2 regions of the Mesorhizobium salmacidum genome follow, and region 2 is predicted to be linked to the other one. Evidence: riboswitches for the same ligand, from Rfam matches in the RefSeq annotation. Region 2 holds a riboswitch; the other holds the start of a gene.
What was found. A riboswitch is a leader RNA that binds a small molecule or an ion and turns the genes downstream of it on or off. The one in region 2 is predicted to bind thiamine pyrophosphate.
Positions count from the first base shown of each region.

Region 1: another riboswitch for thiamine pyrophosphate. It lies ahead of O7A60_RS03875 (YkoF family thiamine/hydroxymethylpyrimidine-binding protein); the one in region 2 lies ahead of thiB (thiamine ABC transporter substrate binding subunit).

Region 1 is NZ_JAPYKS010000002.1:258,118-273,579, reverse strand. It holds gene O7A60_RS03900 (IS481 family transposase) at 1-772, opposite strand, end outside; gene O7A60_RS03895 (hypothetical protein) at 857-1,564, opposite strand; gene O7A60_RS03890 (glycosyltransferase family 39 protein) at 1,796-3,310, shown strand; gene msrA (peptide-methionine (S)-S-oxide reductase MsrA) at 3,497-4,015, shown strand; gene O7A60_RS03880 (hypothetical protein) at 4,208-4,516, opposite strand; TPP riboswitch at 4,791-4,904, shown strand; gene O7A60_RS03875 (YkoF family thiamine/hydroxymethylpyrimidine-binding protein) at 4,895-5,503, shown strand; gene O7A60_RS03870 (ABC transporter permease) at 5,608-6,363, shown strand; gene O7A60_RS03865 (ABC transporter ATP-binding protein) at 6,360-7,127, shown strand; gene O7A60_RS03860 (ABC transporter substrate-binding protein) at 7,120-8,136, shown strand; gene O7A60_RS03855 (methyltransferase family protein) at 8,380-9,015, shown strand; gene O7A60_RS03850 (DUF3309 family protein) at 9,301-9,465, shown strand; partial or broken gene O7A60_RS03845 (spermidine/putrescine ABC transporter ATP-binding protein) at 9,795-9,921, shown strand; gene O7A60_RS03840 (aconitase X) at 10,224-11,471, shown strand; gene O7A60_RS03835 (aconitase X swivel domain-containing protein) at 11,468-11,908, shown strand; gene O7A60_RS03830 (LacI family DNA-binding transcriptional regulator) at 11,917-12,945, opposite strand; gene O7A60_RS03825 (hypothetical protein) at 12,952-13,251, opposite strand; gene O7A60_RS03820 (extracellular solute-binding protein) at 13,303-14,916, shown strand; partial or broken gene O7A60_RS03815 (ABC transporter ATP-binding protein) at 15,090-15,462, shown strand, end outside.
Region 2 is NZ_JAPYKS010000004.1:203,759-219,220, forward strand. It holds gene O7A60_RS07365 (ABC-F family ATP-binding cassette domain-containing protein) at 1-1,601, opposite strand, end outside; gene O7A60_RS07370 (thiamine diphosphokinase) at 1,603-2,247, opposite strand; TPP riboswitch at 2,335-2,449, shown strand; gene thiB (thiamine ABC transporter substrate binding subunit) at 2,493-3,491, shown strand; gene thiP (thiamine/thiamine pyrophosphate ABC transporter permease) at 3,515-5,182, shown strand; gene thiQ (thiamine ABC transporter ATP-binding protein) at 5,175-5,951, shown strand; gene O7A60_RS07390 (M48 family metalloprotease) at 6,184-7,653, shown strand; gene O7A60_RS07395 (RNA polymerase factor sigma-32) at 7,670-8,533, opposite strand; gene O7A60_RS07400 (amino acid ABC transporter substrate-binding protein) at 8,852-9,625, shown strand; gene O7A60_RS07405 (amino acid ABC transporter permease) at 9,763-10,443, shown strand; gene O7A60_RS07410 (amino acid ABC transporter ATP-binding protein) at 10,440-11,213, shown strand; gene O7A60_RS07415 (dCTP deaminase domain-containing protein) at 11,253-12,065, opposite strand; gene O7A60_RS07420 (hypothetical protein) at 12,031-12,534, opposite strand; gene O7A60_RS07425 (DUF1643 domain-containing protein) at 12,651-13,157, opposite strand; gene O7A60_RS31935 (DUF6471 domain-containing protein) at 13,154-13,306, opposite strand; gene O7A60_RS07430 (CarD family transcriptional regulator) at 13,275-13,856, opposite strand; gene fdxA (ferredoxin FdxA) at 14,226-14,564, opposite strand; gene O7A60_RS07440 (RNA-binding S4 domain-containing protein) at 14,790-15,176, opposite strand; gene O7A60_RS07445 (helicase-related protein) at 15,187-15,462, opposite strand, start outside.

The DNA.
Region 1 (15,462 bases), on a different contig from region 2:
CGGTCTGGATGAACCGCTCGGCCTTGCCGTTAGTCTTGGGGGTATAGGGCTTGGTCCTGACATGCTTGAGGCCGAGATCGCGGCAAGCGAAAGCCTTTGATCTGTAGCAGGAGCCGTTGTCGGTCATGACGCGCGTTACGGTGACGCCGAGGCTTGCATAATAGGCGACCGCCGCCTTGAGGAAGGCGACGGCGCTTTCCTTCTTCTCGTCGGGCCGGATTTGCGAGAAGGCGATGCGAGAGGCGTCGTCGATGCAGACATGGACGAACTCCCAGCCGGCGCCGCGCGATTTGTCCTTTTGCGGATCACCGGTGATGCGGTGCCCGACCTGGCTGAAGCGGCCGAGCTTCTTGATGTCGATGTGGATCATCTCGCCGGGGTGCTCGCGCTCGTAGCGCCGGATCGGTTCGGCAGGTTCAATGTCCTTCAGCCGCGACAACCCGGCGCGCTTCAGCACCCGACTGACAGTGGCGGACGACACACCCACCTCCATGGCGATGTGCTTGCCGGTCAGCCGCCTTCGGCGCAATGCCACGATGCGCTCGGCCACCGCCTGTTCGGTCATGCCCGGCATGGCATGGGGCCGGGATGAGCGGTCGACCATGCCAGCCCGTCCCTCCGCCTTGTAGCGCTCGACCCAACGCGCCACGATCTTCGCTGACACACCATATCTCCGCGCCGCATCGGCTTTGGAAAGACGGCCTTCAATAATCGACAGCGCCATCTCCTCTCGACGCAGCGGCGTCAGACGGGCATTCTTGTGGATGTTCATTCGGACCCTCCGATGTGTACTGAAGCCTGGTAACTCCAGTCTCCTCGGTCCGGTCCGAATGGACAACCTCCCGAAAGCTCACACTTAGGCCAGGATGTTCACGGCGCGGGCCGCGACCAGCGCGATCGTCAGCAGCGAGATCATCGCCTCGGCCATCATCAGCAGCTTGGCGCGTTGGGAGAGCGGCAATGTGTCGGTTGGCGAAAACGCGGTCGCATTGGTGAAGGCGAGGAAGAAATAGTCGACGAAGCCCGGCAGCCAGTCGCGGATTTCGCGGTCGCTCAGGGTCATTTGCGGAAACAGGAAATCGGCATGGGCGCGTGTGACGAGGCCGCAGGTCGGCGGCCCGCCCCGGTCGGTGCTCCAGAACCACAAGGCAAAGACGATCACGTTGGTGACCCAGATGTTGAGCGCGTCGACCAGCAGCGTCTGGCCGCTGGAGCCCGCATGGCCGGCCAGCAAGGCGCGCACCAGAAGCGCCAGCGAGCCGCAATTCATGACGCTGACGAGGCCGGTCATCACCAGGGCCGTCCTGCGGATCATCACGCGAAACCGGCCAACCAGATACCAGTGCTCCTCCTCGACCGCTTTCTGGGTGGCGACCTGCGTCCAGGCGGTGGCTACGGACAGGGGTACGAGCAGCGCGGCCTCCAGCGCCGGCGCCAGCCAGCGGGGGCCGAACGAAAGATCGTTGATGACCAGAAGCTGCAGGCAGATGATGACGAGGACCGCCGCGCGCGCCAGCCAGAAGTCGAGCGCGCGGTGGTGGATGACGGCATGCTGGTGACGCATCGAGTATCCGGGATGTTCAAGTGGGATCAGTGTGCGGGCTGTTCTGCCCGGCGACGGGTGTGAGAGACCGTAGATCCCGCTCAATCTTGGTCTTGCAATGACCTGCAAGTATACTTTTTTGTAAGCTTTGATGTTTGGGGCTGTTCGGCAAACCAGGCGATGTGGTCTAAGCGCCGCATGGCGGGAATTGACGACTCCATCGATCGTTGGATGCCGGCAGGGCTGCCTGCCGTGGAACTGGACTCGTCGTCGGTCTGGTCCGCCCTGCTTCAGCACCCCTGGGGTTTGCTGGCGCTTTTGTGCCTGGCGCAGACCCTGTGCTGGACGGTGGTGCCAACACTCATAAATCCCGCACCGCCCGGTGATGTCGTGGAAGGCTTCATGTGGGGCCGCGAATGGGTGCTTTTAACCTACAAGCATCCGCAACTGCCCGGCTGGCTGCTCGAGACCAGCCATCTTCTGACCGGATCGTTCCGCTGGCCGCAATATCTGCTCGCTCAGCTGACGATTTCGGCCACCTTCGTCCTGGTCTATCTGCTGGCCCGCGACATGCTCGGACAACGCCGCGCGCTGGCTGCCGTGCTTTTGATGCCATCGATATATTTCTTCGGTTGGCCGACGCCGCAATTCAATCACGACTATGCGCAGATGCCGTTCTGGGCCGCGATCTGCTGGCTGTTGTGGCGCGCCGGCCGCGGCGACGGGCCAGGCTGGTGGCTGGCGCTCGGACTGGTGTCCGGCGTCGGGCTCTACGCCAAGTTCTCTACCGGCCTGCTGCTCGCCTTCGGCGCTCTCTGGCTGCTGTACGAGCCGCGCGCGCGCAGCCGGCTCGCGACACCCTGGCCATGGCTTGGCCTGGCCGTTTTTCTCGTGGTCGCCGCGCCGCTGGCCATCGCACTCTACCGCATCGATTTCCTGCCGTTGACCTATTTCGCCGACCGCGATGCGTGGGTGAGCGAGCACCGTGCGCGGCTCTACTATATCGGCGTCCAGATCGCCGGGTTTTGCGGCTTTCTCCTGGTGTTGGCGCTATCAGGGCTCTTGCGGCGCTCACCAGCCCCGCAAGAGACGGTCGAGCGCGGCACGCTCGTCTATCTCCTATGGATGGGGCTTGGGCCCGCGGCGCTGGTCATGGTGGCCTCGCTGTTCACCGGCGCCGGCGAGGCCTGGGGCGCGCCGATGTACAATCTTGTCGGCATCGTAGCGTTGGCCTTTCTCGGTCACCGGCTCGGCGCCGTCGAGATGCGAAAGCTGGCGATCTGCGCCTTCATCTGCATCGTCACCATGTCGGGCGCCTATGCGGCAATCCGCTGGACGGACTGCAATGTGCGCGGGCGCATGGACGCCGTCTGCTGGCCGGCGCAGCCGATCTCGGACGAGGCCGAGGCAATCTGGCACGCGGCGGCGCCCGGCCAGCTCGACATCGTCGGTGGCGACACCAATCTTGCCATGCTGGCGGGCCTCAATGCCTATGACAAGCCGTCGATCTTCACCGACCTCGATATGCGGTTCGCACCCTGGATCACGAGGCAGCGGTTGCGCGACCATGGCATGCTGATGATTTGGCGTGGTCATGGCGTGCCGCCACAGTTGCGGGCATGGTTGGACAACATCCCGGTCAAGACGGTTCTTTTCAACTGGTCGCGCGAGGCGCCTCCGGTGGCGATCAGTTTTGCCGCCATTCCGCCTGGTACGCGATATCTGCCGGGTGCCGCCAGCAGCCGGACCCGGCATCCGCGCGTCTAAGGCGGGCAGTGTCATGCGCCGGTTCGTTAGGGGGCGCCTTCCATCGGTATGACCGAATGGCCGCTCGTCTGACTGGACGAACCAGGCGACAATGCCCATTTATGGGAATATCCAAATTTGTTGTCGCGCAATTCCCCGGGAAAGCCGCTACACTTTTCCTGGGATTGCCTTTTGAGGAGACGTTACATGGCGACTTCGAGCGAACGTGCAGTGCTTGCCGGTGGCTGCTTCTGGGGCATGCAGGATCTGATCCGGCGCTTCCCGGGCGTCCTCGCCACCCGTGTCGGCTACAGCGGCGGCGACGTGCCGAACGCCACCTATCGCAATCATGGCACGCATGCCGAAGCCATCGAGATCACCTTCGATCCGGCGAAAATCGGCTTCCGCCAGCTTCTGGAATTCTTCTTCCAGATCCACGATCCGACGACGCGCAACCGCCAAGGCAACGATGTCGGCATGAGCTATCGCTCGGCAATCTACTACACCAGCGAGGAGCAGAAGCGTGTGGCGGAGGACACCATCGCCGATGTCGATGCCTCCGGCCTGTGGCCCGGCAAGGTTGTCACCGAGCTCGCGCCGGTCGGTGCGTTCTGGGAGGCCGAGCCCGAGCACCAGGATTATCTGGAGAAATATCCCAGCGGCTACACCTGCCATTTCATCAGGCCAGGCTGGAAACTGCCGGTTCGCGAAAAGGCAGTTTCATAAGATTTTTTTGGCGGCGGGCAGAAGCTCCCGCTGGTTGCCACAAGACCATATCAATAGCGGCTGTTAACCACCGTCCGGCGGTTGACAGTTCGAATCGGCGCGAGGGGTGCCGCCGGCCGGTCGTGGCGGACACTGAAATCGATGCGCATGGAAATCGCGGAACCTCAGTCCGCGATTTCCATGCTGCGAAAATTATTTCCCGCAGTTGCTGTCGTTAACGGTCGGCGCGGTCGCATTGCCATTGGCATCCGTCTGCGCGCCCTGCGGATTGTTCGGGCAATTCTGGTCCGCGTTGGAATTCATGTCACCCGGCGCGATGGTCGTGCTGTTGGTTGCGCCCGGATCGATTGTATTAGGCGAAGCCGGGGTAGCTGGGTCTACAGTGACCGACTTGACGCTGCCGCCGGGCCGATCCGCGCGGGTTGCGCTATTGCTTTGCGCCATGGCGGATGTTGCAAAGGCAATGGTGAAGGCCGAAGCCGCGAGGATTTTCATAAGCATGGTTTGTCTCCATTTCTATGAATTCGTCGCCAGAGCGATTCACGGGCTTCGCGGAAGCAACTGACCGCTCTATCTCTTTGTTTTGACGCACTGCCAGAAACCGCCTCACACTTTTCCTGCGATTGCGTCTGGTGGGGACAACCCTCGGCATTGCGAAGGTTCCAGACAAATTTCCGAGCCGGCGGCACCCGGTTGCGTCTGCGCTGGCGCAATGCTTTTGGCGCAGCTTGCTGAAAAAACAGCTTCCCCAACCGAACGAATGGTGCTTTAACGCCGCCATCCACAGGGGTGCTCCGTACGGTCGGGGCTGAGACGGGGGCGGCAAGCCCACAGACCCTAGAAGCTGATCTGGGTAATACCAGCGGAGCGAGGCGGGCGATGTTTTCAGGTGCACAGGTTTCCCTATATCCAATGGCCGACGATTTTGTCGGCGTCATCCTGGGCGCGCTCGGCGCGCTCGAGCCGTACCGCGACAAGCTCAGGATCGAGACCGACGACATCTCGACCCTGCTGGTCGGGCCCCCCGAGGTGTTGTTCCCGGCGCTGCGCGACCTTTTCGTGGCTGCGTCCGGCAGCGGCAAGCATTGCGTGCTGTCGGCCACCATTTCGCGTGGCTGTCCAGGGGAGCCGGACGATCCAATCTGCCGCTCCGACACGTTCGGCGGACCCGCCGGGCCACTCGGACCACGCAAGCAAGCGGCCATCACCGCCGTGCGCGGCGCGCCCGCCACTGGCCAGCCAGCGGCGGCGCAGTTCTCGCTCTATGTGATGGGCACGGACGACCACATGGACGAGATCTATGGCTGCATCGATTTCCTGAAGCAGTCCGGCGTCTACGATCGCTCCAAGAGTTTCTGCACCAAGCTGCGCGGCGATGCCGGCGCGATCTTCTCGGCGCTCGATGAAGCGTTCTGCCGCTTCGGGCCAGGCGCCGGCCACGTAACCCTCGACGTCACGGTTTCGGCCAACAGTCCCACTGCCGTTTGAACCGCTCGCGCCGAAGCGCGCGCCGTCAAGGTTATCTTCTCGTGGTTTCATCGTCATTCAACTCGCGTCAACTCGCGGGCTTCTTCGCCCAGGCAGCGCCGGCCGTGATAACGATCGGTCTGGTGCTCGTGGCTTGGGAACTCTACGCAAACCATTCCGGCATCAAGCCGACGGTTCTGCCGGCGCCCTCGCGCGTCTTCGAACAGACGATGCTCAATCGTGACGCGCTGCTCGACAATGCCATTCCCACCATCCGCGCCACGCTGATCGGTTTTGCCTGTTCGCTCAGCGCCGCCTTCGCGCTGTCGATGCTGGTCGACTTCTTCCAGCCTTTGCGGCGCGCGCTGTTTCCCGTGTTTATCGTCAGCCAGACTTTGCCGCTGGTCGCCATCGCGCCATTGGTGGTGCTTTGGTTCGGTTTCGGGCTGACGCCCAAGATCATGCTGGTGGCGCTGGTCACCTTCTTCCCGATGCTGGTGGCCCTCGTACAGGGCTACGAGGCGACCGAGGTCGAGATTGGCCAGATGCTGCGCGCCATGGGAGCAGGGCGCTGGCGGGTCTTCATGCTGGCACGGTTGCCTTCGGCGCTGCCGTATTTCTTCGCGGGCCTCAAGATCTCCATCACCTACGCCGTCGTCGGCGCCATCTTCGCCGAATATGCGGGCGCGGCCAAAGGGCTGGGCATCTACATGCTCAACGCCAAGAACAATTTCCGTCCCGACCTGGTGCTCGCCGCCGTCGGCGTCAGCGCCGCGCTCACCCTCGTCCTGTTCGGGCTGACGGCGCTGCTGCAGCGTCTGGCCATGCCCTGGGAACAAGCCGCTGGCAGGCAAGCCGCCGGAAAAGGCCCGCAAGCATGAGCCGGCTCGAATTGCGGCATATGCGCAAGGTCTTTGGCGGGCTCGAAGTGCTCGCCGACATTTCACTGCGCGTGGATGCCGGCGAATTCGTCTCGATCCTTGGGCCTTCGGGTGCCGGCAAGTCGACGCTGTTCCAGCTTTTGACCGGCGCCGAGCATGGCCAGGGTGAGATGTTCTTCGACGGCGCGCCGCTCGACGATCACGGCAGGCATTTCGCCTTCATGCCGCAGCGCGACGCGCTGATGCCGTGGCGGTGCATCCTCGACAACACGACGCTGGGGCTCGAGGTGCAAGGCGTCAGCCGCAAAGAGGCGCGGACGCGCGTCGCGCCGCTGTTTGCCGAGTTCGGGCTTGCCGGCTTCGAGCGGCATTTTCCAGCGCAGCTTTCGGGCGGCATGCGCCAGCGCGCGGCGCTGCTGCGCACTGTCGTGCAGGAACGCGACATGTTGCTGCTCGACGAGCCGTTCGGCGCGCTCGATGCACTGACCCGGGCGGCCATGCAGCGCTGGCTCGAACAGATGTGGCGGCATCATCGCTGGACGGCGATGCTGATCACCCATGATGTGCGCGAAGCCGTGTTCCTGTCCGACCGCATCTATGTGCTGTCGGCGCGGCCGGCCCATGTCGTGCGCGAAATCAAGGTGCCACTGCCGCGCCCGCGTGATCCGACCAGCACCGCCACACGGCAGGCCGGGGCACTCGAGGCCGAAATCCTCGATATTTTGCTCAACCTCCAGCCATCCAAAGGACATGACCATGACTGACTTGACGCGCAGGCAAGCTCTGCTGCTCTCCCTTGCCGGCAGCGTACCGCTGATCACCGGATCGAGCCGCTCCTTCGCGGCAACGCGGAAGGTTACCGTCGCGCTCGACTGGACGGTCAACACCAACCACATCGGGCTGTTCGTCGCCCGCGACAAGGGCTTTTATCGCGAGGCCGGCCTCGAGGTCCACATCCTGCCCTATAGCGATACCGGTGCCGGTACGCTTGTCGCCAACCGCGTCGCCGATTTCGGCATCAACGGCACCATCAGCCTGTTCACCCAGAGGACCGCTGGGGCCGACTTGAAGGGTGTCTATGCCGTCGTGCAGTCCGAGACAGGCCGGCTGGTGTTCAATGCGGCGCGCAGCGAGATCAAAAGTCCGAAGGATCTGGATGGCCTGACCTATGGCGGCTTCGGCAGTGCCTGGGAGAACGCACTGATTTCAACCATCATCCGGCATGATGGCGGCAAGGGCGATTTCGAGACGGTGACGCTCGGCACTTCCGCCTACGAGGCGCTGGCCAACGGCTCGGTCGACTTCACGCTCGAAGTGTCGACCTGGGAGGGCGTCGAAGCCGAACTCAAGGGCGTCAAGCAGCGCAGCTTCGTCTACGCCGACTATGGCGTCCCCGACGAGCACACGACGCTTATCTCTTCGAGCGAAGCCTATCTCCAGGCAAATCCCGACCTGGCGTCATCCTTCATCCAGGCAACGCGGCGAGGTTATCAGTTCGCGGTCGATCATCCAGGGGAAGCCGCCACGCTGCTGATCGCCGCCAACAAGGATGCCCTGAGCAATCCGGCGCTGATCCACGCCTCGCTGAAGACACTGATCGAGGGGCACTATCTGCACGGGCAAGACGGTACCATCGGCATCATGGATCCGGCCAAGATGGAAGCGATTGGCTCCTATCTCCTTGCTGCCGGCATTCTGCACGACGCCGATGGCAAGATCGTCGCGCAACGTCCCGATTTTGCGAAATATTTCAGCAATGTGTACCTCAGATAGGCATCAATGCGGAAACCGCGAAAGGATCGTCCGATGCTGGACGCCGGGATGTCGCCAAGGTTGCGACCCCGACAAACCCCGGGTGCGGCCCTCACCTTCGATCCGGTTTGATGCCGATCTGATCTTCTCGGTTAACGGCTCGGCAATGGTTGCGTGCGAGGGTCGCCCCGAGGGATCATCGGGATGCTTGCCTTGCTCATGTTAAAAAGCGACACACTTTCGCCTGCAGCAGATAACCGGTTTTTGTCCGCGGCGCGCAAGCGCGAGATTCTGCTCGACCTGCGCGAAGGTTTCTTTCGTGTCTGCGCCTTGATGTGCGCGGGGCTGTTCGTCTATCGCGGCGTCTATCAGCTTATCGAGGATCCGACCCGGCTCAATGCCGCGCTGGTGGCGATTTCCGAGATACTCACCTTCACCTGGCTGCTTCTGTCGCGGCGTCCGGTGACGCGTGACTGGAATCCGCTGACGGTCATCGTTTCGGTGTCAGCCAGTTTTGGCGTTGCGTTGATCACCCTCCAACCAGGCATTGCACTCATCCCCCTTTATGTCGCCGCGCCGTTGCAGTTCATCGCACTGTTGTTCGTTATCTGGGGTAAGATCTCGCTGGGGCGCTCTTTTGCGATCCTGCCCGCCAATCGCGGTGTGATGACGGGCGGTGCCTATCGGCTGGTGCGGCATCCGATCTATGCCGGTTACCTCGCCGGCCATGTGCTCTACCTCCTGTCGGCCTTTTCCTTCCACAATCTCGCGGTCTATGCGGTAATTACCTATCTCCAGCTTTACCGCATCTTGCGCGAGGAGGCCTTGTTAGCCACCGTGGCGGAGTATCGCGCCTACATGGAACGCGTGCACTACAGGCTGTTCTATCGGCTATTCTGAGAGCAAGATCGCCAAGGCACTGTTGGCGAATCCATTTTTGGGCTGTTCAGGGGCGGGTCGCCTCAACATCGCCCAGTGAATCAAAGACTCCCGGCAAAAGCCAGGGTTGTCAGCAGTCCGAGCCCGCCGTCCAGGCGGGCTTTTCTGCGTTTCGGGGCTGAATGTTCCGCAGCCGCAATGGTCCGGCGGAACGCCAGCCCCCCTAAAACGTTCATACCTTGCAACATCCGAAATGGCGCGATGTTGAAACAGCGCGAAAGCGCGCATTCAGGAGCAGGGAAGGCCATGGGTCTAGGAACGATACTGATCATTATTCTAATCCTCGCGCTGCTCGGCGGCTTCAGCGGTCTCGGCGGTGGCCCGTTCTACGGAACCGGTTATTATGGTGGTGGCGGTCTCGGACTTGTGTTGCTCATCGTCATCATCCTTGTCGTTCTGGGACGCATTTAGCAGTTCGATCACGGCGGCAATCGCAATCGCGTGACCCCGCTCACGTCGCCGGGCACCGGATTGTGATGCAAGCAAGCCGGCTTGTGATCCGGCATTCCGCGGGACTCGCATATGGTGATTGCGGTCCACACCCCCGTGGAAACAAGAGGAGAAGGTCCCACCCTTTCATCCTCCTCCAAGGCCCGCCCGGTGTCCCCGGAGCGGGCTTTCCTTTTTCATCAAAGCGATTGCCTCGAAGTGCTGGCTCGCCGCAGGGTGATGCTGGGCCACTTGCGGTGAAGCGTCCGTCCGCGCCGATCGCTGACAGAGTTCACATAGCTGCGCGTGCTCTCGACGAGTCGCTCGGCGCGCTCGACAAGGCGTTGCGCTTCCATGCAGATCGAATTGAAGCGCATCCAGCGCGAGATCGGCATCACCACCATCTTCGTCACCCACGACCAGGAAGAAGCGCTGACAGGCTGGCGGAGGGGCAGGATGTGGTGCTGCGGTGGTCACCGGAGAGCACGGTGCTGATCGCGGCGGGGGTAGTCAGGGCGTCTATAGCTGCGACGGTTGGCATTCCTTCGCACCCCCTCTGTCCTGCCGGACATCTCCCCCACGAGGGAGGAGATCGGCTGTCATCGCCGGTTTCACAGATGTTCCACGTTGCAAAAAGTGTAGTAAGGCTGAAGCTGCCAATCTCCCCCTCGTGGGGAGATGCCCGGCAGGCAGAGGGGGGCGCTGTCCCGCCAAAGGTTGGTAGAGTCCGGAGCACACCGATGACTTTGGAACTGAGTGCGCTGGACAAATCCATGCTCGGCAGTGAGCAAGGCCCTTCCGTCGTCGCCGCCATGAAGATCCTCATCGCCTTTTCCAAAGCCATCGGCGCCGGCAGCCTGCTCGACATCACCGGTGCCCATATCGATGGCTGCCTCTACCACGGCAAGGCAGGACTCGATTTCGTCGAACGGCTGGTCGAGGGCGGCGGCCGTGTGCGTGTCCCGACGACGCTGAATGTCGGCTCGTTCGACCTTATCCATCCCGGCATGGTGAAGATGACCGTCGCGGAAGAAGTGCCGGCGCGGCGGTTGATGAAGGCGCATCTGGAGCTTGGCTGCCAGGCGACCTTCACCTGCGCGCCTTATCAGACCCGCTTCCGACCTGAATTCGGCCAGCAGATCGCCTGGGGGGAATCCAACGCCATTGTCTTCGCCAATTCGGTGATCGGCGCGCGCACCAATCGCTATGGCGATTTCATCGATCTGTGCTGCGCCATGACCGGGCGCGCACCGGCCTGGGGCCTGCATCTGAGCGAAAACCGGCGCGGCCGTATCCTGTTCGAACTCGACGCCGGTTCAGAGCCGAGCGACAGTCTGTTTGTCGGCGTCGGACTAATTATCGGGCAAGCCTGTGGCGACCGCGTTCCGGTGATCGCGGGCCTGCCGAAGCCGCGTGACGAGGATCAGCTGAAAGCGCTTGGCGCCGCGGCGGCAACAACTGGCGCGGTGGCGCTGTTCCATGCCGTTGGCATCACGCCGGAGGCCGGAACCGTCGACGAGGCCTTTCAAGGCACGGTGCCCGAGGAGATTGTCCGCATCAGCCGAGCCGACATCGACCATGCGTTGTCCAGGCTGTCGATGGTGCCCGATGGCGCGCCGCTCCGCGCCGTGTCGCTGGGCACGCCGCATTTCTCGCATGACGAATGGATGCGCTTGCTGCCGCTGCTGCGTGCGGTCGCGCCTGACAGGGGCATTCCAATCTATGTCAACACGGGCCGCGCGACGCTGAGCCGGCTGCGGGAGGAAGGGTTGCTCGACGGCATGGAGGCGTTCGGCCTGATCCCGGTCGCCGACACCTGCACCTACGTCACCTCGATCCTCGAGCGGCTCGACGGCGTGGTGATGACCAATTCCGGCAAATGGGCGCATTACGCGCCGGGCAATATCGGTGTGACCGTCGCCTTCGCCGATATGAAGGACTGCATCCAGTCCGCCGCGGCCGGCCATGTCGTGCGGGGTGCGTCATGACGCAGCCGATTGAAGTGAAGGTCGTTGAAAGAGCCGGGACATTCCAGCTGACCGGCGCCGCCGAAGGGGAGGCTTTGGTGTTTTCGCAGCCGCTCAGCTTCTGGGGCGGCATCGATGCCGACACCGGCAATATCGTAGATCGTTCGCATCCGGGCCTTGGCCAGAATGTCGCTGGCAGGGTCCTCATCATGCCAAGCGGTCGGGGATCGTCATCCTCATCCTCGGTCTTGGCCGAGGCGATCCGCAGAGGCACGGCGCCCGCGGGTATTTTGTTGGAGCGGCCGGACCCGATCCTGGCCGTCGGCGCCATAGTCGCCGAGTTCCTCTACGGGATCAGCATGCCGCTGGTCGTGTGCGACATAGCCGGTATCGGTTCCGGCGAACGCATTGCGGTTGGTGTTCGCGAGGACGGTGGGGCGAGCGTGCGCAAGATCTGAGACTTGCCTCAAATCTCCGGGATGTTCTCCTTGAAGATTACCTGCAGCCTCGGCTGGTGCAGTTCATAGGGTAGGCCCCTGACCGCATGGGTCAGGATGTTGAGCGCCTCGCGGGCCTCGACGCGCGGATTCTGGTCGATGACCGCGTCGAGCGTGCCGTCGAGCAGCAGTTCCTTGGTGCCGTCCGTCGCCTCGTGGCCGAGGAAAACCATTGATTGCGCACGGCCGCGCTCCTTGAGCGCGCGCGCGATGCCGGTGTTGCCGGCGCCGACATTGTAAATCGCGGCAAGGTCGGGATGCCGTTCCAGAAGGGCCGACGCCTCCGAATAGGCCTTTTCGCGATCGTCGAGCATTTCGCGCATCTCGACGATCTCGAGATTGGGCGATTCCTCTGTCAATATGTGCCGGAAGCCCATCTCTCGTTCCTCATGGCCGCGATAGGACAGCGAGCCGGCGAACAGCGCCACCTTGCCGGGACGTCCAGAACCCATGAAACGGTTGAGCAGATAGCCGGCCAGCCGCCCGGCGGCGCGGTTGTCGATGCCGATATAGGCGACCCTGGGCACATGCAGGATGTCTGAGGCGATGGTCACCACCTTGACGTCGTTGGCCGACAGCGAGCGGATCGCCTCGCGCACCGTTGGATGGTCGAGTGCGATGACGCCGACGCCTTGCGTCTGGCCGCGCAGATCCTGCAGCAGGCGGGCGAGCCGGTCGGGATTGAAGCCTTCTATGGTGGCGATATAGACGTCGAGATCCGGGCGGGCCAGGGCCTGTGCCTCGATGTGGCGGTGCAGCATCTTGATGAAGGAATTGGTGCCCGCCGGCAGCGCGAAGTCGAGCCGGATGATCTCGCCGGGAATGGGTCGCAGCGACGCTCCGTTTGGGCTCTCGGCGATGTAGCCGAGGCGCTGCGCCATTTCGAGCACGACCTCGCGCGTGCGAGCCCGCACGCCGGGCCGATTGTTGAGCACGCGGTCAACGGTGGCGGCGGAGACGCCGGCTTCCCGGGCTATGTCAGTCAGGGTGGAACGCACCGTCTTTCATCTCCTCAATGCATCAAGATCAGCAATGCCGGCTGCTGGCCTGATGACGTCAGCCGCCTCGTCATCCGCGATTCTGATGGGAAATGATGTATCCGGCCTTAGCCGATGCGCAACCCGTTGGGCTAAAATCAAGCCGCCCGGTACAATCATGCAGGGAAAGGAAAACACATTTCCCATCAAATCGAGGCATCTGGAGAGGTGCAGGAACTTCGGTATGACGCATTTCTCCGCCTTGTTGCCATGTTGTGAGGTATTTTGATTATTTATGATGTTGACAGCCTTGGATACTGCCGTCAATATCCCTCATGGGCTCGTGGAGGAAACATTGGGCCTGAGGGAGGAATTCCAATGTCTCATCTGATCCGCATCTCGCGGCGCCGGTTGCTGGCGTCCGGAGGAAAGGCGGCGGTATTCGTAGCCGCTGCAGGTATCGCACCGCAATTCATCCGTCCCGGCCGCGCCTTCGCGGCCGATGCCCTGGCGCCCGGCATGATCGGTGGGCCGACCGGCTTCGACGGCGCCGAGCGTTATCAATACGGCCCCGACACGCCTGAGGGTCGCGCCGTCGAGGCCGCCAAGGCGCTGAAGGGCGCCGGCAAGGCGCCGGCCAAGATCGTGCTTGGCCTGTCGGACGGTTCGATCGGCCAGCTCACCCAGCCTTTCCCTGCCGGCGCGCCGTCGATCAAGGAGCTCTGGGAAAAGGAGACCGGCATCCCGATCGAGATCGTCGGCCTGCCGAACGGTCAGGAATTCACCAAGACCATGCAGGACATCTCCACCAAGGGTGGGGCCTACGATATCTATTCGACCGAGTGGAACCGCCTTGGCGATCTCGCCGAGACCGGCGGTATCGCCAAGCTCGACGATTTCGTCGCCCAGTATAAACCCGAGTGGGACGATCCCAAGACCGGCTATGTCGACGGCGCCAAGGGCGTGTCGCTGCTCAACAAATATCGCGGCTCGAACTATGGCGTGTCGCTGGACGGCGACTTCCAGACCTGGGTCTACCGCACCGATCTGTTCGGCGACGAAGCCGAGAAGAAGGCCTTCAAGGACAAATACGGCTATGATCTGGCGCCGCCGAAAACCTGGAAGCAGCACGGCGATATCGCTGCCTTCTTCCAGCGCCCGGACAAGGGCCTGTTCGGATCCACCGACCTGCGCAACCAGGGCTGGGGCTACACCAACTGGTACCAGCGCTATGTATCGATGGCCTCGCCCAACCAGTTCCTGTTCGGCGACGACGGCAAGCCGCTGATCAATTCCGAACACGGCATCGCCGCCACCAACGAATATGTTGAATCGCTTGCCCATCATTCGCCGGACGCCATTTCATGGGGCTGGCCCGAGCAATACGGCAATTTCGCCAAGGGCGGTACGGCGATGACCTGCGCCTTCTCCAACCTGCCGAAATTCCTAGACAATGCCGGCAACAAGGACTCCAAGGTCACCGGCAAGATCGGCTCGATGCTGCCGCCCGGCCGGGAGATCGACGGCAAGCTGATCAGCCGCTCCGTGCTCTGGTTCTCACTGACCGGCATGGTCTCGTCGCAGTCGAAAAACCAGGAAGTCGCCTATCTCCTGCTGCAATGGCTGGGTTCGGCCCGCATCTATGCCTGGATGAGCGCCAACCCCGGCGGCTATCTCGATCCGTTCCGGCTTTCGGACTTTTCCGATCCGCTGGTGCGCCAGACCTATCATGCCTACCACATGGACGTGGTGCGCGAGACGGTCGCCCGCACGGTGCCAACCATCAACTATCCCGGCGCCACCGCCTTCCACAACGCGCTGGACGAAAACCTCATGGCCTCGCTGACCAAAGCCAAGACGTCGGAGCAGGCGATGGCCGACACGGAAGCCGAGTGGAAGAAGATCGTGCGGCGCATCGGCGAAGACAAATTGCTTGAAGCCATCAGGGCCAACAAGGAGGCTTGGCCGACCGTTCTCGATCCGATCAGCTGATCCGTCTCCCTGGATCAGAGACGGAGGGGAGGGGCGAAAGTTCTTCCCCTCCGCAACCGACGCCACCAGCAAAGCAGCCAGATGAAGCGTTCCGTCCCCTTCGAGATATTCCGCTACGCCGCGATCCTCGCGGCGATGGCTGTCACGCTGGTGCCCATCTTGTGGATGGTCTCCATGGCCTTCTGCGCCAGAATCTTGCCTACGGACCGAGGATGCGCGGTGCCGCCAAGGCCGAGATCGACCGCCGCGTCGGGGCGATCGCCGAGCTGCTGCAATTGACGCCGCTGCTCGACCGCAGGGCCGACCGGCTCTCGGTCAACATATTGCAGCGCGTGGCGATCGGCCGGTCGGCGATCATGGAGCCGGCGATCTTCCTGCTCGACGAGCCGCTGTCCAATGTCGACGCGGCCTTCCGCGCGGTCATGCGCACCGAGCTGAAACAGCTGCAGCGCCAGTTCAGGCAGACGATGGTCTACGTCACCCACGACCAGCTCGAGGCCATGACCATGGCCGACCGCATCGCCGTCATGGACCACGGCGTGCTGC
Region 2 (15,462 bases):
TTGAACGACAGTTTCTTCGCCGGCCCTTTCGGCGCCGCCGGCTCGCTCCTGCCCGGCGTGGGCGCTTCGCCGGCTTCGGCCTTGGCGCGTGTCTTGCGATCGTCGAGCCTTGTGCCGCCGCGTTGCGCCAGCATGTCGGAATAGCCGCCGGCATATTCGACCCAGCGGCCGCCGCCGTCCGGCGCGATGATGCTGGTGACGGTGCGGTCGAGGAAATCGCGGTCGTGGCTGACCAGGATGACGGTGCCGGCAAAACCGGCAACCAGTTCCTGCAGCAGTTCCAGTGTCTCCATGTCGAGATCGTTGGTCGGCTCATCGAGCACCAGAAGGTTCGCCGGCCGTGCCAGCACGCGCGCCAGGATCAGCCGCGCCCGCTCGCCACCGGAAAGCTCACGCACAGGGGTGCGGGCCTGTTCCGGCTTGAACAGGAAATCCTTCATGTAGGAGACGACATGGCGTTGCTCGCCATTGATGACGAGATTTTCGCCGCGCCCGTCGGTCAGATATTGCGCCAGCGTCTCCTGCGGGTCGACGGCCTCACGCTTCTGGTCGAGTGTGGCGATTTCCAGATTGGTGCCGAGCCGCACCGATCCTGCGTCCGGCGCCAACTCGCCGGTCAGCATCTTCAGAAGTGTCGTCTTGCCGGCGCCGTTCGGCCCGACAAGACCGACGCGATCGCCGCGCTGGATGCGGGTCGAGAACCCCTTGACCACGGTGAGATCACCAAAGCTCTTCTCGATGTTCTTGGCTTCGATCACCAGCTTGCCGGATTCGACGGCGTCGCTTGCCACCATGGTCGCGGACCCTTCGGCGCCGCGATGGCCGCGAAAGCGCTGGCGCATGGTCTGCAGTTCGCCCAATCGGCGCATGTTGCGCTTGCGCCGCGCCGTCACGCCATAGCGCAGCCAGTGCTCCTCGCGCACGATCTGGCGGCCGAGCCTGTGCTGCTCGCGCTCTTCCTCATCCAGCACCAGGTCGCGCCATTCCTCGAAATGGCCAAAGCCCTTGTCCAGCCTGCGGGTCTGGCCACGGTCGAGCCAGACGGTGGCGCGCGACACGCGTTCGAGGAAGCGGCGGTCGTGCGAAATGACGATGAGCGCCGAGGAAGTCCGGACGAGCTCCTCTTCCAGCCATTCGATGACAGACAAGTCGAGATGGTTCGTCGGCTCATCAAGTAGCAGGATGTCGGGCTCTGGCGCCATGACACGGGCAAGCGCGGCGCGCCTGGCCTCGCCGCCGGACAGGTCTCCTGGCCGTTCCTCGCCCGACAGGCCGAGATGCTCCATCAGATAGCTGGCGCGGTAGGGATCGTCGGCTGGCCCGAGCCCGGCTTCGACATAGGCCTGCACATTGGCGAAGTCGTCCATGTCCGGCATTTGCGGCAGATAGCGCACTGTCGCGGAAGGCTGGCGGAACACCTCGCCGTCCTGCGGCTCGATCAGGCCGGCGGCGATTTTGAGCAGCGTCGACTTGCCGGACCCGTTGCGGCCGACCAGCGCGATCTTGTCGCCGCCCGACGCGGTCAAGGCGGCGCCGTCGAGCAGCGGTGTGCCGCCAAAAGTCAGCTTTATCCCGTCGAGATTGAGAAGAGGCGGGGCCATGTCAGCTTTCAGGCAATGGATGGGGATGGGCGAGCAGCAGGGCTCGGCCATGGCGAAGCGCGATGTCGAGGCGGCCCTTAACCTCGTTGGAAATGGTCAACGACGAACCGAAAGCCACCTCGACCTTGTCGAGCGGCCATTTGGCGCCGGTGACGGTCAGGCCGGAGAGTTCGGAGAAGCCAAGGATCGAAAACAGCGTGCCGTCGGCATAATCGAAGCCGGCCCTGCCGAGCAGCAAGGGGACAGCCTCCTGGGCACCGCTGGTCAGAAGCACATCCGTTCCGGCTTCGGCCAACCGCAGACCAAGCGCCAGGTGCAGGAAGGCGTGGTCGGCGCGCTTGCCGCCGAAGGCGCCCGCCAGCACAAGGCGCGTCGCCCCGCGTTCAAGGGCTGCCGCGATCGCCAGTTCGCCGTCGGTCTTGTCCTTTTCCGCAGGGAAGGTCTGTCTGGGCACGGCGGCCAGGTGGGCGGGCAGATCGGGCGGCACGGAATCGAAATCGCCGACCCACAGTTCCGGAACAAGGGCCAGCATCCGCGCGTGGCCGATGCCGGCGTCGGCGGCGATGACGCGCGAGGCTTCGACCTGGCGGTCAAGCCGGGGCGTGCGGATGAGATCGCCGCCAAGCAGGATGGTGAATGTGCTCATATCCCGTCGCCCTTACCAGCCCGGCACGGGAAACGGAAGGCGGCAAACTCCCACTTGCGTGTCCCATCGGCCGGGCTTATGTGTCGAAATGCTCTAACGGGGTGCCGGACGCGACTTTCGCGGGCCGGCTGAGAGGCAGTCTCGCCAACCCGCTGAACCTGATCCGGTTTGTACCGGCGGAGGGATTAGACGTTTCGGACAATCCGACGCCTCAATTCCTTTCAACGCAAACGAAGGAGGCGCCGATGCGCACGCTTTTATATTCCCTCATCGCGGCCACGGTAGTGACCCTGTCCGGGCCGGCTTTGGCCAAGGACAAGCTCACCGTCTACACCTATGAAAGCTTCACCGCCGACTGGGGTCCAGGCCCGGTGGTGAAGAAGGAATTCGAGGCCGAATGTGGCTGCGATGTCGAGTTCGTCTCGGTCGCCGATGGCGTGGCACTGCTCAACCGCGTCAAGCTGGAAGGCGCTTCGACCAAGGCCGATATCGTGCTCGGCCTCGACACCAATCTCACCGCCGATGCCAAGGCGTCGGGCCTGTTCGCACCGCACGGCGCGGTGAGCGATGTCAATGTGCCGGGCGGCTGGAGCGACGATACTTTCGTCCCCTTCGACTATGGCTATTTCGCTGTCGTCTACGATACCGAAAAGCTGAAGACGCCGCCGAAAAGCCTGAAGGACCTGGTCGAGGGCAGTGCCAATGATAAGATCGTCATTCAGGATCCGCGCACGTCGACGCCCGGTCTCGGCCTGCTGTTGTGGGTGAAGTCGGTCTATGGCGACAAGGCGCCGGAAGCCTGGGCCAAGCTCAAGGCCAAGGTGCTGACCGTGACGCCGGGCTGGAGCGAGGCCTATGGCCTGTTCACCAAGGGCGAGGCGCCGATGGTGCTGTCCTACACCACCTCGCCGGCCTACCACATGGTCGCCGAGAACACCGAGCGCTACCAGGCGGCATCCTTTGAAGAGGGCGAGTATCTGCAGATCGAGGTCGCCGGCATCACCACGACAGGCGCCAAGAACCCGCTGGCGGCCAAGTTCATGGCTTTCATGACCGGGCCGAAATTCCAGGACGCCATCCCGGAGACCAACTGGATGTTCCCGGCCGGCAAGACCGACAAGCCGCTCAACCCTGCCTTCGACAAACTGGTCAAGCCGACCAAGACCTTGCTGTTCAGCCCCGAGGAAGTCGCGGCCAACCGCAAGGCCTGGGTGGACGAATGGCTGGCGGTGATGAGCAAGTAGGCTTTGTGGGCTAGTCTCGTGAGATGACCGCCAAGGAACACAATGTTTCCCAAGTCGATCGTTGGTTCTCAGGGCAAACCCGCTCTGACCCCCGCATCACAGCCGGCATTGTCGCGCTTGCCGCAACCTCGCTGCTGATCGGCGGCGCTTTTGCCGGGCTGCTCGCCGAAGGCGCCCACGATTTTTCCGGCGCCTGGGCCGCCTTCGATCCTTACCTCTTCCGTGTCGTGCGCTTCACGCTCTGGCAGGCGGCCCTGTCGACGCTGCTCTCGGTCGGGCCTGCCCTGTTCGTGGCGCGGGCGCTGTCGCGGCATCCACGTTTCCGCGGCCGCGCCTTCATCCTGCAGCTCTTCGCCGTGCCGCTGGCGCTGCCGGCGATCGTCGCGGCGCTCGGCATCCTGGCGCTCTACGGCCGAGCCGGCTATTTCGCCGGTCTGTCCAACTGGGTTGGCGGCCAGGGGTGGCCGGGCATCTACGGCCTCTCCGGCATTCTCGTTGCCCATGTCTTCTTCAACCTGCCATTGGCCACCCGCCTGTTCCTGGAGGCGCTGCAAACCATCCCCTTGGACCAGTGGCGGCTGGCGAGCCAGCTCGGCATGGGAGCGCGACCGGCGTTGCGGCTGATCGAATGGCCGACGCTGCGGGCCGCCTTGCCTGGTGTCGCCGGACTTATCTTCATGCTCTGCATCACATCCTTCACCATCGTGCTGACGCTCGGCGGCGGACCGGCCGCGACGACGCTGGAGGTCGGCATCTATCAGGCATTGCGCTTCGATTTCGATCCCGCGCGGGCTGTCGCGCTGACATTGTTGCAGATCGCGCTGACCTTTGTCGTGGTGCTGGCGTTGACCCGGCTTGGTGCCAATGTCGTCGGCGACACCAACCTGCCGGTCGCGCCGCGCCGCTATCTCTCGGTCAACAGGATTGAGGCCGTGCTGAATGCCCTGCTCATCGGGCTGGCGCTGCTGTTCGTCGTGGGACCCATGGCGGCGACCGTGGCGGCCGGATTGGGCGCCGATCTCGGCCGGCTGGCCGGTGAGGCCACTGTCCGGCAAGCGACACTGACCAGTGCCGTGCTCGCGTTCCTGTCGGCGTTGCTTTCGGTGATGCTGTCGCTGGCTCTCACAATGGCGCGGAGGGCGCTGGCATTGAACCGCCGCTCCGGCTCAAGGACACTGCTCGAACATGCCGCCGATACCGGCGCCGGGTTTGTGCTGGTCGTGCCGCCGATCGTCATCGGCGCCGGCTGGTTCCTTCTGTTGCGCCATCTCGGCGATGTCTTTGCTGTCGCCCCGCTCATGGTCGTCACCGTCAACGCCGTCATGGCGATGCCTTTCGCGCTGCGCGCCGTCCGTCCCGCCTATGATGCGGCAAGCGAGCGTCACGAGCGGCTCTGCGCACAGCTCGGCATTTCCGGCTGGTCGAGACTGTGGCTGGTCGACTGGCCGTCGCTTCGGCGGCCGCTCGCCACCGCCTTTGCCTTCGCCATGGCGCTGTCGCTTGGCGATCTCGGCGTGATCGCCCTGTTCGGCAGTGATTCCGTGCAGACCTTGCCCTACCTTCTCCTGGCGCGCATGGGCAGCTACCGCACGCAGGACGCCGCCGGCCTGGCGTTGTTGCTGGGCCTTGTCTGCCTGGCGCTGGTGCTGGCAGCGGACCGGCTGGGAAAGGGGATGGCCCGCGATGTCTGACGGGGCGGCTGACGGCAAAGGGGTTGCGGTGCGGCTGGACAAGGTCTCGTTCAGTTATGGCGAGGCGTTGTTCGCCTTCGATGTCGGATTCACCGCGACGCAGATCACCGCCATCATGGGGCCGAGCGGTTCGGGAAAGTCGACGCTGCTCAATCTGGTGGCCGGGTTCGAGACGCCGAGATCCGGCCGCGTGCTGATCGGCACGGCCGATGTCGGTGGCGACCCGCCGGCCATGCGGCCGGTGTCGATGGTATTCCAGGAAAACAATCTTTTCGCCCATCTTTCTGTCCAGCAAAATGTCGGGCTCGGCCGTTCGCCATCGTTGCGGTTGACCGAAGCCGACCACGCCGATATCGCGGGCGCCCTTGCACGCACCGGCCTTGCCGGCAAGGAGAAGCGGCTGCCGCGCGAGCTTTCGGGCGGCGAGCGTCAGCGCGTCGCCCTGGCCCGCGTGCTGGTGCGTGACCGCCCGGTGCTACTGCTCGACGAACCCTTCGCCTCGCTTGGGCCCGCCTTGCGCGACGACATGCTCGACCTGGTCGCCAGCCTCCATGCCGAGCGTGGCATGACGGTGCTGTTCGTCACGCACCAGCCGCAGGATGCCCGCCGCATCGCGCAGAAGGTGGTGTTTCTGGACAATGGCACCATCGCTGCCACAGGCACCTCGGAGGATTTCTTTGCAGGGGCTGGGCCGGAGGCGTTCCGGCGCTATATCGGTGCCGGTGCCGGGGATGCGTTATCACGAGATATTGCCCGGAAGCGGACATAATTTACGCTCAAACCGGCTTGAGGCGATGTGGCGCTTGCTTGCCATGACTGGAGTAGTGTGGCTAGGTCCGCTCGATACCGGTCCGGCACAGGCCGTGATTTGCCTACAGCATCTGCTGCCCGCCCCGAGGGGCGCGTGACGGACGCTGTAGCAGTTTGTTTTGCGCATGCCGTGGTCATGCGCAAGGATCTGAAAGGAAGCCATTCTGGCGATCAGCGCTGACAGGCTACGAATGAATCCGCTGGCGCGGTTCCTGGCGCTGGCTGGCTTTGCCGTGGCGCTGGCAAGCTGCCAGATGTTCACGCCCCCCGAGGTCCAGGAATCCGGCTTCCAGCCATCCGACAAGCCGATCACGGTGGACAATGTCGCCGCCAACAACAAGCTTGCCGAACTCGCCAAGGCGCAGCATCCGCGCATCCTTGCAACGTATGGCGGCGAATATTCCGATCCCAAGCTCGAGCGCATGGTAGCCAAGGTGGTCGGCAATTTGACCGTGGTATCGGCCAACCCGACCCAGACCTATCGCATCACCATCCTCAATTCGCCCAACGTCAACGCCTTCGCGCTGCCGGGCGGCTATCTCTACATCACGCGCGGCCTCTTGGCGCTGGCCAATGATTCGTCCGAGCTCGCCGCCGTCATCGCGCATGAAATGGGCCACGTCACCGCCAATCACGGCCTGCAGCGCCAGCAGCTGGAGGCCGAGGAAGGCCTGGCGACCAAGGTTGTTTCCGATGTGCTCGGCGACAGCCCGACCGCCAAGGCAGCACTGATCCGCGGCAAGCTCAGGCTGGCGCAGTTCTCGCGCAATCAGGAACTGGAGGCGGACGCCATCGGCATCAAGTCGATCGGCGAAGCCGGCTACGATCCCTATGCCGCCGGCCGCTTCCTGCAGTCGATGTCGGCCTACACCGATTTCCGTTCGATCAGCGGTGCCACGGACGCCAGCCTCGACTTCCTGGCCACCCACCCCAACACGCCGCAACGCATCGATCTGGCACAGCGCCACGCCCGCCAGTTCGGCGCGCCCGGTTTCGGCACGCGCGACCGCGATTCCTTCCTCGCCGGCATAGACGGCCTGCTTTATGGCGATACGCCGGAAGAAGGCTATGTGCGCGGCGAAACCTTCCTGCATCCGGGCCTCGGCGTGTCGTTCACCGTGCCGGACGGTTTCATCATCGACAATTCGGCGGCAGCGGTTACGGCGACCGGGCCGGGCGACATAGCGATCCGCTTCGACGGCGTTTCGATCGACAAGAACCGCGTCCTGACCGATTATATCAGAAGCGGCTGGGTGGCCGGCCTCGACGACAGCACCGTCAAGCAGGAAACCATCAACGGCAATGAGGCGGCGACCGCGCACGCAGGCGCCGAAGGCTGGCAGTTCGATATCGCGGTGATCCGGGCCGGAGGCCAGGTCTACCGGTTGCTGACCGCGGCTCCCTCGGCCAGCACCTCGCTGGAGACGGTGGCTCGCTCGGTCAGCGGCTCCTTCCGCATTCTCAGTCCCGCCGAAAAGGCGGCACTGAAGCCACTGCATATTCGTGTACTCACCGTACAGCCGGGACAGACCATGGGTTCGCTTGCCGCGCAGATGGTGGGGGTCGACCGCAAGCTCGACCTGTTCCGCGTGCTCAACGCGCTGTCGCCGGGGGCCGCGGTTTCGGCCGGCGACAAGGTCAAGATCGTCACCGACAAGTAAGCGCCTGTCGCGGGAATCAGGCGGCAGTCGCCATGAATTCCGGGTTCTGCTTCACCAGCGCGACCTTGAGCTTTTCCATGGCGCGGGCCTCGATTTGGCGGACGCGTTCCTTGGAGATGCCGAGCGTTTCGCCGAGAGCCTCGAGCGTGGCGCCCTCGTCGGTAAGCCGGCGTTCCTCGATGATGCGGAGCTCGCGGGCGTTGAGAGCTTGAAGCGCCTCCCTCAGCCAGAGCGAGCGGCGCGCGACGTCGATCTTGTCGCCGACAATCTCGTCGGGCAAGGGATCGTCCGAGACCAGGAAGTCCATCCGCTCGGTCGCCCCCGCATCGTCGGCAAGCGGCACGTTGAGCGAGGAGTCGGGCGCCGACAGGCGTGAATCCATCAACTCCACATCAGCTTCGGAAACGCCGAGCGCAACCGACACCTCGCGGTAGAGAGTCGTGTTGGAGAGCGGTTCGGCGCCGTTCGCGAGACGGGCACGCAAGCGCCTGAGATTGAAGAACAGGGCCTTTTGCGCCGAACTGGTGCCGCCGCGCACGATCGACCAGTTGCGCAGGATGTAGTCCTGCATCGAAGCGCGAATCCACCACGTCGCGTAGGTGGAAAACCGCACCTCGCGCTCCGGCTCGAAGCGGGCGGCGGCCTCAAGCAGGCCGACATGGCCTTCCTGGATCAGGTCGCCGAGCGGCAAGCCGTAATGGCGGAATTTCGAGGCCATGGAAATGACCAGCCGCATATGGGCAACGGTGATGCTGTGCAATGCGTTCTGGTCGTTGTCCTCTTTCCAAAGCAGTGCCAGCCGATGCTCCTCGTCGCGCTCGAGGTAAGGCGCCCTCATTGCCGCGCGGACCATGACCCGACCTGCCGTGTCTTCCATCATAAGGCGCTCCTTGGCTCAGGCGTGCGAATGACAAACTGGCAGGAACCGGCTTGAAATGACGGCGTCGTGCCCTAGAACAGCCAAAACTGCCGTGCGCGGGAAAGGTTCCGCTGGCGCAGGCAGGCGAGCGATGACGTCCGGGCAATTTCGGCACGGCTGCCCGGAATCCCGATGCTGCAACGAAATTCCTTTTGAAGTATTTGATTTCTGGAATTAGCCCTCTTTGAAATTTTGTTCCTTATTTTTCCGGCCTGCATCTGTCATTTTCCAACTCTCACAACATGCCTGATATCAGGCCAAGGACGGGATCACAGAAAAATGAAATGGCTGAAGTCGCTCATCATCGCCGGAACGCTGCAGGCCCTGGCGGTCGCATCGGGGCATGCCGGCGCCAATCTCGACCAGATCAAGCAGGCCGGCGTCATCAAGGTCGGTACGGAAGGCACTTACGCTCCGTTCACCTATCATGATGCATCCGGAGCGCTCGTCGGATTCGACGTCGAAATCGCCAAGGCGATCGCCGGCAAGCTCGGCGTCAAGGCAGAGTTCCTCGAGGGCAAGTGGGACGGTCTGATCGCCGGCCTCGACGTCAACCGCTATGATGCCGTCATCAACGAAGTCGGCATCACCGATGCCCGCAAGGCCAAGTATGATTTCTCCGACCCCTACATCGCCTCCAAGGCGGTGCTGATCGTGCGCGGCGACAATACCGACATCAAGACTTTCGCCGATCTCAAGGGCAAGAAGTCGGCGCAGTCGCTAACCTCCAATTTCGGCAAACTAGCCGAGTCGAATGGCGCCGAACTGGTCGGCACGGACGGCTTCGACCAGTCGATCCAGCTGCTTTTGACCGGCCGTGCCGACGCCACCATCAATGACAGCCTGTCGTTCCTCGACTTCAAGAAGCACAAGCCCGACGCCAATGTGAAGATCGCCGCCCAGGAGGAGAATGCCGATTACTCCGGCGTCATCGTGCGCAAGGGCGATCCGGAGCTGGTCGCGGCCATCAACAAGGCGCTGGCCGACATCAAGGCCGACGGCACCTACCAGAAGATCGCCGACACCTATTTCGGCCAGGACGTCTCGAAGTAATTCATAAAGCGGGGCGGGTTGTCGCCCCGCAGCCCATCCAGCGGCGAGCCGTCTTTGACGGGTCGCCGCTTTTGTCGTGATATGGCTGACGCATTCGCGCTTCGATGACGCTGCCCGTCCCTTCCGGAGGATATTTCGTGCCGCACTGGCTGCAATTGATGCTGGATTCGCTGCCCTCGCTGCTGTGGGCAGCGTTGATCTTCACCGTGCCGCTGACGCTGCTGTCCTTCGTGCTCGGCCTGACGGTGGGACTGGGCGCGGCGCTCGGCCGGCTGTTCGGGCCGAAGCCGCTGGTGGCGCTCGTGCGCTTCTATGTCTGGATCTTCCGCGGCACGCCGCTCCTGGTGCAGCTATTCCTGATCTTCTACGGCCTGCCGTCGGTCGGCATCCTGCTCGACGCCTTTACCGCGGCGCTGATCGGCTTCACGCTCAATATCGGCGCCTACACGTCGGAAATCATCCGCGCGGCGATCGGCTCGGTGCCGAAAGGCCAGTGGGAGGCCGCCTATTCGATCGGCATGACCTGGAGCCAGGCGATGCGGCGCACCATCCTGCCGCAAGCCGGCCGGGTAGCGGTGCCGCCGCTCTCCAACACCTTCATCTCGCTGGTCAAGGACACGTCGCTGGCCGCCGCCATCACCGTGCCGGAGATGTTCCAGGCGGCGCAGCGCATTGTCGCCACCACCTATGAGCCGCTCATCCTCTATGTCGAGGCGGCGATCCTCTATCTGGCGATGAGTTCGGTGCTTTCGGCCTTGCAGACACGGCTGGAGGAGCGGCTGAACCGCTATGGCGGCTTCCTGGAGGCACGCTCATGATCGGCCTCACCAACATCGAAAAACGTTTCGGCGACAACCTCGTGCTGAAGGGGGTGACGGTTGACATCGCCGAAGGCAGCGTTACCGCGCTGGTCGGGCCTTCGGGTGGGGGAAAAAGCACGCTGCTGCGTTGTATCAACCTACTGGAGATACCAACCTCGGGCACGGTGCGGATCGGCGACGAGACGCTCGAGTTCCGCCCCGGCGGGAAGGTGCCGGCGGCGGACATAAGGCGTCTGCGTCTGCAGACCGGCATGGTGTTCCAGAATTTCCAGCTGTTTCCGCATCGCACCGCCATCGAAAATGTCATGGAGGGGCTGGTCACGGTGCTGAAATGGCCGGAGGCGCGCGCCCGCGAGCGGGCGCTCGCGCTGCTGGAAAAGGTCGGCATGGCGCACAAGTCGGATGCCTGGCCGGCGACGCTGTCGGGTGGCCAACAGCAGCGCGTGGCGATCGCCCGGGCGCTGGCACCGTCGCCGAAGGTGCTGCTGTGCGACGAACCGACTTCGGCGCTCGACCCGGAGCTGGCGCAGGAGGTGGTCGATGTGCTGAGTCAGCTCGCAAGCGAGGGAACGACCATGGTGATAGCGACGCATGATTTGCGCCTCGCCTCCAAGATCGCCCAGGAAGCGGTGTTCCTCGACGCAGGCGTCGTCGTCGAGCAGGGGCCATCCGCCAGGCTGTTCGGCAATCCGGAGCGTGAAAGGACCAAGCGGTTCATCGCCACACTGAAGCAGGAGGCGGAGAAGGAAGGCGGCAGCGGCGCGTAGGTCCGGCATTATGGAGCAAACTCACCAAATTTGATGCAGTCACCCCTTATTTGATGTAGTCGGTGCGCCCGATGATGGTGGTGGTTGCGGCGGCGCCGGGGCGGCGCAGTCGAAAATAGCGCACTTGATGGGTGGCCAAAACGTATTGACCACGTTTAACGCGGCGTCTTTTAAGAATGGGGAAATAAGGATAAAAAGCACGGCCAGAAGAGCTGTTAAGTACACCTTGAAGCTTTTAAGCTGAACGATATCCTCTTGCGCCACCTTCAGCTTCTCCGCCAACTGATACGCAGTGGTGAATTCGCCCGATATTGCGGTTATCATGCTCGCAGGGATTTTGTCGTGGCCCACTTTCCATGCAGTCCGTTGCATTCTCTCATTTAGGTTTGTGATCCACAAAGGGAATATTCGATCCCCGCGCCTCAAATGAATTATGGTAGGGCCAGCATTGTATACTGCGAAGATAAGTTTGCCCTTGTATCCAGGATCAATGTGAAACCCAGAGATGTTGACCAGCCCTAGAAACTTGATCGATGCTCGAATTGAGATGAAGCCGATCTTATCAAAAGGGAGTTCAACCTCCTCTTCTGTCAAGATGAAGGCAAATTGACCTGGAGCAATCGAAAACGCCGCGCCTTCTGACAGCTTTTGAACTGTTTTCCCGGATGCTAAACTGGAAACATATACTTCTTCGCCTATCGCGAGGTTGTAGTTCGCTCCATCTCGGTCAATACCCTCCAACTTGAAAGGCTTGACCGGCGCATCCGCACTCTTCAGGGCTTTCCAGGTGGCGTCACTCCAGAACCCGTCGATCGGCTCAGAGTTGGTCCCTGATGTAGAAGGCTCGGTCACGCAATTCCCCCCTGCGTCGCCGCAATCCACTCTCAAGATCGAGGTCTCGTTCGCATGCCATCTGAACGGCCCAAGCCATTATGTCAGTGTTGGCTTTGCGGGCGATCGGAATAAATTCTTCGAGGTGATCGATCTTCTCACACGCATCCGCGAAACGGCCAGCCGCATCGGCGTAGGTGCGCAACGGATCGATCTGCCGATCTTCCTTTGTCAAGTGTGTCGGCGCTTCGAGATGCTGATGCATCGTATTGGCCGCGCTGAGCGACACCAACATCGTATCTATGATGGTACGATCATAGGAAATCAGCTCAGCCGAGCCGCGCGCCAGCCGTCCGACATACTTTGCAAAATGTAGCCCATAATGTTTCAGGCGATCATTTTTGGAAAGGTGCAGGATATCGGTATGATTGCGCGCATCGTGCCGGTACTGGTCCTGCTGAAGGCGCAGCATGTCTGCGTCTGTAAACATGTCAGCAAAGCTCCCCTTGGCCGTTCCCGCCACCCAGCGTTCGACCTGTATAGCGCCGCGAATCACCGCTATGCCGTCTACGCAAGGTTTTCCACAAAATAAAGGGCATGGGAATCCTAAGAAATTGTCCACGATAAGGGTTGCGCATCTCCTCTCACATAGAGCGGATGCCGAGGAGATCGATCTTTATTTACCGCAAGCGCGTAAAGTTGACCGCCATCCTCCTCGATGTTCCGTACAAGCGTCGTGATCCTGGCTCTGGCATCGGCACGCTTCGCGGCAGGCGGGCTGATGCGCCCCCACGCGGCCACGATAATACCACCGTCCTTCGAAACTTCGGCGACAACAGAACGAATATGGGCGTCATTCTCTGGCCCGATAGGATCTTCCGCGTCCCATAGGTAACTTGGATCGGTGGCAATACGCGCCCACGGGTTTATGAAGATGAGACGGCCATAGCCGAGGTCTCGGGCGAAGCCGATGCCGCGTCTAGATGTGGGGTCATCATTATCCGCCCCAGCCGTGCTGGGATTATGGAGGATAAAACCGAGGGGCGGCCCATCGCCAATTCGGCGATCAAGCCGGTAGCGATAGCCGCCGCATTCAGAAAAGATTGCGCTCATGCCTCTAGGACGACCTGACGGACTACAATCACGTCCATGCACATCATGAACAATGCAGCGGTGAAGCCTCGGCTTATATTGTTCGCCAGATTGCGCTCGCTGTCGTGCGCGCCGCGCTCAGGCAGCTTCTTCCTGCTCGGCTTCCTCATTGTCGGCCTTGGCGCCACGCTTGGGGCCTTTGTTGAGGTTGACCTCGATCAGGCGCACGGCTTCGGTTTCCGACATGCGGTTTACGGCCGCGATCTCGCGAGCCATGCGGTCGAGCGCCGCCTCGTAGAGCTGGCGTTCGGAATAGGACTGCTCCGGCTGGTTGTCGGCACGGTAGAGATCGCGCACGACTTCCGAGATCGAGATCAGGTCGCCTGAATTGATCTTGGCATCATATTCCTGGGCACGGCGCGACCACATGGTGCGCTTTACGCGGGCGCGACCCTGCACGACTTTCAGCGCGCGCTCGACATAATCCTCTTCCGACAGCTTGCGCATGCCGATCGAGGTTGCCTTGGCGACCGGCACCTTCAGGCGCATCTTATCCTTCTGGAAGTCGATGACGAAAAGTTCCAGCTTGTGGCCGGCCACTTCCTGCTCGTCGATCGAGACGATCTGCCCGACGCCATGCGCCGGATAGACGATGTACTCGCCGGTCTTGAAACCGTGACGCGCGGCAGTGGACTTTTTCTGCGGGGTGATCGTTGCCATTACGCCCTGAACTCCTTGTTGTGGGCCGGCGGCGGTGCCGGCTGAACTCGCGTGATCGGGGTCACCGACCATTAGCCGCACAACAGATGAACCCACCGGAAAGGCCGGGACCGGCAAACCGCACGAACTGCGGCCGCCTGGCCCAGATCGCTCTGGTCCGGAATGGGATTTTCACCTTTCAGTGATTTGGGGCGTCTGCGCCATAAATCGACGTTGTGTCACCGGCATGTTTCGCTGATGTAACACAAAAAGTCGGAAGAATCAAGGTTTTGCTGCGTAAGCGAAGGCCACAACCAATCGCCGCCTGTCAAGGCGGTTAATCCGACGTGCCTGTTACGCTGCGTCATACAAGCCTTTACAGCCGTGTTGTCAATCGCCTTCGCCGGGCTCGGCGGAGAAGTATTTCTCGAACTTGCCGGCTTCGCCGTCGAAGGTTTTGGCGTCGGCCGGCGGCTCCTTCTTGGCGGTGATGTTGGGCCATTTCTCGGCGTATTCGGTGTTGATCTGCAGCCATTTGTCGAGGCCGGACTCGGTGTCGGGCTTGATCGCGTCGGCCGGGCATTCCGGCTCGCAGACGCCGCAGTCGATGCACTCGTCGGGATGGATGACGAGCATGTTCTCGCCCTCGTAGAAACAGTCGACCGGACAGACCTCGATGCAGTCCATATATTTGCATTTGATGCAGTTGTCGGTCACGACATAGGTCATCGGTCGGCTCCGGGATGTCCCGTTTTTGTTGGCTTTTTTTGTGAGGTAACGCCTTTATCGGCCGCTTGCAAGGGTGGCCATTCCCAGTGGCGCCAGGGTTTGGGAATGGAATTCCAGGCGGCCGGTGCCGCGAGGGCCCGACATGCCCACCGGCCGTCGCGTTTGCCGGCCCCGCCTCTGCTTTTTGTTTGTCGTTGCCCTCGGGAAACACACCCGCCTCAAGGCTCAATCTTCGTCGAGCAATCGGTCGGTCTGGCGGCGCTCTTTTTTGGTCGGGCGGCCGCTGCCTGCCTCGCGCAGCGCCGGGATAGCATCGGGAAGGGCGTCGGCCTTGGGTGCGGGCGGCGGCGACATGTCTTCATAAAGAGTGCGGGCTTCCTCGGCCGGGCCGCGCCGAACACCAGCGCCGAGCACCTTCCAGACGAAGATACGCCGGTCGAGCGTGATGGTCAGCACATCGCCTGGCTTGACAAGATCGGAAGCCTGCGCTGCTTTGTCGCGATTGATGCGCACGCGGCCGGCTACAACCAATTTGGCCGCCAGCGAGCGCGATTTCACCGCGCGCGAGAAGAACAGCCATTTGTCGATGCGCTGGCGGCCTTCAGCAACCATCGAAGCGAGCCTACTTCTTTAATTGGTCGCGTAAGGCTGCGAGCTTGGCGAAGGGGGAATCCGGGTCGAAGCGCACCGGGCGCTCCTCGCGCGGCTTGGGCTGGAAGGCGGGCTTTCCGCCCCCCTTGCCGCGATCGGGCCCCTTGCCTTCCGGCCTGCCACCCTTCCAGTCGGGCCGGCCTTCGCGGCGCTCGGGACGCTCGCCTTGCGGGCGGCCGTCGCGACGCTCAGCGCCTTCGCCTTGCGGCTTGGGCTTGAACTTCGAGCGGTCGAAGCGTGGCTTGCC